Regions from separate parts of the Bacillus spongiae genome, predicted to be linked through region 2. Evidence: riboswitches for the same ligand, from Rfam matches in the RefSeq annotation. Region 2 holds a riboswitch; the other holds the start of a gene.
The links. Region 2 has a riboswitch for FMN ahead of ribD (bifunctional diaminohydroxyphosphoribosylaminopyrimidine deaminase/5-amino-6-(5-phosphoribosylamino)uracil reductase RibD). Riboswitches for the same ligand answer to the same signal wherever they lie in the genome.

Region 1 (3,419 bases), on a different contig from region 2:
AATCGATGAATGAACGTGTGCAGGAGGAGGGAATATACCATGAGCAAACAACCTTTCGAAGAACACAAAGTTAAAGAGTTACTTCGTGAAATGCCAAAAGTGAAAGATGCGCGCTCAAAGGAAGACATATACTTATCCGTTCAAAAGGAGATAACGAAGAAGGGACGTGGAATAAAGGGGAAAGTAGTTCCTTCCTTGGCTATTGTAGCTGCAGTCATACTACTATCGGTCGTATCTACTCGTTTATTATATAACCCTGTTCATAATAAAGACGACGTGAATCGTGAGTTTACGTTAGATAAATCAATAGCGGAGGATAATGTTGTAACGGAACCTAAGACTGAGATGGGGGCTAATCATAGCGCAATGAATAACGAGGAAGGCATAATGGAGCCCAAAAAGTCTTCTGTTAAAAATGCTGTATATGAAAAGGATGTTCAATCTCATACAGCCCAATCGTTTGGCGTAGAAACAGATCATGGTATTGTTGTCCCAATTACGATTCTTTCTGAAAAAGATGAGGAGAACAATTGGTTTGAAAATTACTTAAAACTAGAAAAAATGATTCCTGAACATGAATGGGGATTTCAAGATCAATTTCCCATAAATGCAAAGCTTTCATATGATGATAAGCAGCAAAAGCTTCTCTACACGTTTCCTTCTAAAGAAGTAGTTGAAAAGATAGGGAGAAGTTCAGATTCAGAAACCAATTTCTTTCGCAGTCTAGAATATACATTTAGTGGAAGAGTGAAAGAAATTGAATTTAAGGTCAGCGACGGAACGGTTCCTCAGCTCCCGAACTACGGAACGATAAATTCTTTTGAAATAACAGAACAAACGAAGAGAGGATATTTTTTATACGAGGTGAAGAATACCGGAAAGCAATTATATGTTCCTTCCTCTTCTTCTTTTGAGAATATATCAGATGCGTTTTTGGCAATGGCAGAAAAACAAAATAGTTCTATTAATCCGATCATTCCAGAAGAACAAGCGATTTTAGTGAAGAATGAAAAAGGGATACTAGAAGTTGGGTTTCAACCATCGATATCTCTAGATGAGATAGAGGAGAGGGCATTACAACATTTGATTGAAGGCATTTTATTGACAGCGAAAAGCTTTGGCTATCAACAGGTTCAGTTTGATAATTTGAACTTTACTAACTGGAATGGATGGGATTTTTCGAACCCGGTAGAGGTACCTTATAGCGCTAATAAATTTGTCTTTTCTCCATCATGATGATAATTATTTATCGTGTACATCGTTATAGGCTAGGCGAACATGAAGGTCGTCTATCATGTACTTGCTCATTAATCACTATGGCGTACGAAAGCTATTGACAAAAATAGTTGGGTAAGCTTTATACTCTTGATAATGTCCCATTCACTAGTACGTCTATACAGATTGAATGGGACTTGCAATGAAGGTAGAATGAATTCTCTCGAATTCAAAACTTTTTTCTTCACAAGAACTAATTTATCCTGTATAATCGGTAATGTAAAAAAATATAGATTCGTCTTCGGGGCAGGGTGAAATTCCCGACCGGCGGTAAGGAGAATTGTTCTCTAAGCCCGTGAGCCTATCTTTCGGTAGGCTGATTTGGTGAAAATCCAAAGCCGACAGTAAAGTCTGGATGGGAGAAGATGAAGGTATGTCAGCGTTCAAATGACATTTGTCAGGACGTTTATTTGGATGTGCCTGTTTTCTCCCTCAAGTAAACATACTTGAGGGTTTAATTATGTCATCCAATTGGCACTACCTTTCTTCTGACGTTAGATGAATCGTCAAGAGGAGAGAGGACAACATGAAAAAATTTAATGTAAGAACGTATGTCAGTATTGGGATGTTAAGCGGATTAGCTTTTGTGCTAATGATATTGAAGTTTCCGCTTCCAGCGTTTCCCACAATGTTGAAGGTAGACTTTAGTGATGTACCAGCTTTAATTGCAATGATTATTTTTGGACCGTTAGCAGGAATACTGGTTGAGTTATTCAAAAATATCTTGGATTACTTCTTATCAGGTTCTGAAACGGGAGTACCGGTTGGACATATTGCGAATTTTATGGCAGGAATATTATTTATTTTACCTGTATACTATATCTACAATAAATTTAAAACGAAAAAAGGAATGACGTTAGGTCTCGTTGTCGGGTCGGTCTTTATGGCTATCATGATGAGCGTGCTAAATTATTTTGTTTTTTTACCGGCATACTCATTTTTCTTAAACCTAGAAGCAATGAGCTCTGAAGCAACACGCGAACTTATCGTGAAAGGGATTTTACCTTTTAATGTCATTAAAGGGTTTCTCATTAGTATCGTATTTATGTTAATGTTTGTCCGTTTACGTTCTTGGATTGACAAACAGACTCAATATAGAGGAGTATAAAAAAACGAGTGCTGAAATTTCAGCACTCGTTTTTTTTATGAAAATTCGTAATGAATACGAATGACTATTCAAATTTTAATGCGTCTCCGTCAAATGACTCCTCAGCAATTTTAATTGAGTCAGTTGGGCAGCCTTCAAACGCATCGACCATATCTTCTTCTAGTTCCTCTGGTACTTCAACTGTTCCAGTGTTGTCATCCAACGTAACAAAGGCTATACCTTCATCATCATAATCATAAATGTCTGGAGCAGCTGCACCACAAGCTCCACATGCAATGCATGTATCTTTATCCACTATTGTGTATTTTGCCACACGAAACCCTCCTAAGTGAAATGTAATTTATTAACAAATATACTTTTTTCTCTATGTGAAAAAATGTATAAACTTTGTCTTAATAATTATTCTAAAGGTGATTGATCAAATTTTCAATAAAAAGATACTGAATATATAAAAAGAACGTAAGCGATTTTTCATTGCTTATAAATAAGATTCCCCTATTTATTCGAAAAGAAAACAACCGATAGATGGGTACTTCATGGTAAAATATATACAGAACATGACAGAGGGAGGAGTAGATTTGACATATTTAGACGCCATTATTCTACATTGTCTAAAGCAAATAAATGGAGAACGAACAGGAAATAGTGTTTTTCATTTATTAAACGGAAAACGTTCCTCCCAAACGATTCAGGATGCTCACCTTTATCATCTTTCTTTTTTATTTGAAACGGCTTCCTACTTAACACGGGAACAGTTTGAAAATCGCATAACAGTAATGAAAAACCAAGGATGGGTTGATAACCAAACAGATGGTATATATAAAATAACAAACGATGGAAAAGGTGCTTTGAACACTTATTGGGAGTTGCACGACTTTCCATTACATATAAAAGGTTGGGAGCTTCAAAAAATTAGCGATATATTTTGGAAGCGCCTTACACTTTTTATTCAGGTGGTGTCGCACCATTTACATGAAAATAAGCAATATTTTCCGATACAGCGAGACAATGAAATTCAACATTGGATTAAACAGTA
Region 2 (3,419 bases):
GACCTCATCGCCAATTTGTTTTCTAGTTAAAATCGTGTCTTGCTGAGTTTGTGGTATAAGGGAAATAGAAAATGAATTTTCATCATCTAGAACAGAAAAGATTGTTAAGGAAGTCCCATCAATGGCTATGGACCCCTTTTCCATCATAAATGACATATACTTCTTATCTGCTAGTCTCATTTTCATATAAACAGCGTTCTCTCTATATTCTTTCGTTTCAACAATCCCCACTGTATCAACATGACCTGAGACAAAATGTCCACCAAACCGTCCATTTGCTCGCATCGCTCTTTCTAGATTCACATTTGTCCCTTTTGTTAAACTCTTTAATGAAGTAGCATGGTACGTTTCTGGCATAACATCAGCAATAAAGTTAGATGAAGTAAAGCTAGTCACCGTTAAACACACACCGTTGACCGCAATGCTATCACCAATTTTTATATCTTCAAGAACTTTACGACAATTCACTATTACTTCTAAAGATTCCCTTTTCGCCCTTATGTTTTGAATGACGCCAATTTCTTCAATTAAACCTGTAAACATATTACACCTCTGCGTATAATGGCTTTGCTATTATTTTTAAATCACTACCTAATTTCTCAATTTTTTCATATTCTACTTTTAGTCCGTCATCAATAGACTTGACTCCTTGTCCTCCAAATACACTTAAGCTATTTTGTCCACCAATCAAGGTTGGAGCAACATACATAATAAGTTGTTGGAAGGCTTTTTGAGCAAAGAAGGCTCCATGAATTTCAGCGCCACCTTCTACTAAAATTGAAGTAATCTTTCGTTTTCCTAATTCATTTAATACAAATGGAATGGTAACCTTTTCTGCTTTACACCTGACAACCTTCACGTCATGGCGCAATAAGTCTTTTTCTTTCGTTTCGGATGCATTTTTCCCGCAAAACACAATAGTCTGGCATCCATCAACCTGTACAATATTACTTGAAAGTGGTATTTGTAGATGGGTATCTAATACAATTCGAATAGGGTGATTACCTGATTGGGGCAGTCGCGTTGTAAGATGGGGGTTATCGTTTAAAATGGTTCCGATGCCTACTAGTATGCCGTCATGCCAATGACGATACTGATGTGCATCTTCCCTTGCTTTTTCTGATGTGATCCATTTGCTGTCACCAGTAGCTGTCGCTATCTTTCCGTCTAACGTTACAGCTGCTTTTAACGTTACAAAAGGGGTATCTGTTTGAATATAATGAAAAAAGGCTTGATTCAGCTCTCTTGCCTCATTCTCCAAAATACCCGTACGTACATCAATTCCAGCTTCCTTTAACTTTGTGACACTTTTTCCAGCTACAAGCGGATTGGGATCTAATGTCGCAATAAACACTCTGTTTATCTTTTTTGAAATAATTAAATCGACACACGGAGGAGTTCTACCTGTATGAAAACACGGTTCTAATGTCACGTAAAGATCCGCATTTTCAGCTTCCTCGCCTGCTTGTTCTAGAGCAAATACTTCAGCATGTGCATGACCTGCTTGTAAATGAACACCTGTTCCTATTACTCTTCCGTTTTTCACTACAATAGCACCGACTGTTGGATTCGGTGAGGTCTGCCCTTTTGCTGACATTGCAAGTGATATCGCTGTTTTCATATAGTATTCGTGCATTTTTCAGCTCCTTTCAAAACATTACTAAAAAACAACCCCGAGTGATAGTTCACTCGGGGGCTTTGGCATGACTAAATAAGCATAAAAAACATAAATTTTTTATGCGCGATTCCTTCTCCCATCCAGACTTTCACTGTCGGCTTTGGAGTTTCACCAAATCCACCGCCAAAGGCGGGTCACGGACTAAGAGCATTTGCTCATCACCGCCGGTTGGGAATTTCACCCTGCCCCGAAGGAATTCTATTCGATTATTGGTTATCAGAAATGTACTTTTCTTTTTCTAAAAAAGTATGCTTTAAAGAAAGTTAAGTATGTAGGGCTGGGTACAGACTCTCTTTAAACGTAGTCTGAAGTTGTTTATCACCCACGTTTAACCTATATCCTGACCCAAAACCTACCATTCCTGATACCTGAATAGTATCATTTCATGATAAAAAGAGCAAGATTTAAATCCTGCTCTTTTTAACCAGATAATGTATACTCCCTACTACTAATTGAAATGAAAGATTATTTAAAAATACTAATTTATTACGCTCTATAAACCTATTATTTATCGCTCGTTTCACTTTCTATTTTCGATAATGACTTGGCTAAGTAACCAAATGTATGTTGTCTATCACACACTTTCTCGACACGTTGCTTCCATGAAAATAATTGATTTGGTTTAATCAATATTTCAAGTAATTTCTCAAAGACTTCTGTTTCTTTATAAAGGCTCTCAATGTGGAAATATTGTCGAATCATATCCCTACTCGCTAACGCAAAATTATAATCTTGAAAAAATATGGGGTATTCAATATAAAACATTTCACTTGCTGGATGAAAAGTGTCACCTTGATAGCCAAAAACATCTTCATAACATTTGTTCGCTAGCTCTTGGAAATTCTGTTCAGGATTCAGATACATTTTATATTCAACTAAACTATGGTAATAATTCATTTTCACCATTAGTAAATTCATTAATTGATTTGCACCTTCTATTTGAGCATAATCTTCCTCTTGAAGTTTAAAGTTATTTTTTAGAAACTCTTTATCATACGAGATGGTTTGGAATAATTCAGCAATACTCTCAGCTGCTATGCTTGAGTGAAATCGATAGAGCTCTGGAAATTGATACGAACTATAGTAACCGTCGATGGCATGCCCCATCTCATGTATTCCAGTAACGAATGCTGAAAATGAATCTCGTTTTCCGACAACTACTTTGATTTCTTCTGGGTTAATATTTGTACAAAAACCACCATATGGAATTTCAAGGCTCTGTATTGTCACGGGAATTTGCTCTATCGAAATGTCTAAACTATTTAAAACATCCTTAAGAACGTCATACATACGTTCTGCTGTAAATTCTTCACTTTGAATTTGATGAAAATTAAAGGCTGTAAAATAAAGATCATAATATTGTAAAGCTTCCCATCCAAATTTTTCTTTTATGCGATGATTCCAAGACGACGAAGAGCTTCTTGTATTCTTTAAAAACTCGTTCATTTCTGATAAATACATCTCATAATCAATTTCCTTTAAGCTACATCTAAATTCATAATAATGGTTAAACCCTAAGTCCCGGGCCAATTTATTACGCATGACAATTAACGTTCTAAATAACTCCTCATTTCTTTCACCAATTTCTTTAGACTTTGATAGCAGCTTATGGCGAAGTTCACGGTCAGGACTATCTATCATGGTGGAGTGAGCCCTACTTATGTTGTACTCCTCTCCATCAAGGAAAAACGTACTTTCTAAGAGGCGCTTTTGCAAAGATTGTTGAATCTTCACCAATTCT

Region 1: it holds a riboswitch for FMN, as region 2 does, so the genes downstream of both, WAK64_RS08760 (ECF transporter S component) here and ribD (bifunctional diaminohydroxyphosphoribosylaminopyrimidine deaminase/5-amino-6-(5-phosphoribosylamino)uracil reductase RibD) in region 2, are expected to answer to the same signal.

Annotation. Positions count from the first base shown of each region.
Region 1 covers NZ_JBBAXC010000006.1:51,195-54,613, forward strand. Annotated here, with positions in the region: gene sigX (RNA polymerase sigma factor SigX) at 1-74, shown strand, start outside; gene WAK64_RS08755 (hypothetical protein) at 40-1,236, shown strand; FMN riboswitch at 1,509-1,646, shown strand; gene WAK64_RS08760 (ECF transporter S component) at 1,802-2,383, shown strand; gene WAK64_RS08765 (ferredoxin) at 2,448-2,696, opposite strand; gene WAK64_RS08770 (YpbB family protein) at 2,962-3,419, shown strand, end outside.
Region 2 covers NZ_JBBAXC010000015.1:29,398-32,816, reverse strand. Annotated here, with positions in the region: gene ribE (riboflavin synthase) at 1-543, opposite strand, end outside; gene ribD (bifunctional diaminohydroxyphosphoribosylaminopyrimidine deaminase/5-amino-6-(5-phosphoribosylamino)uracil reductase RibD) at 545-1,636, opposite strand; FMN riboswitch at 1,743-1,877, opposite strand; gene WAK64_RS16675 (gluzincin family metallopeptidase) at 2,183-3,419, opposite strand, start outside.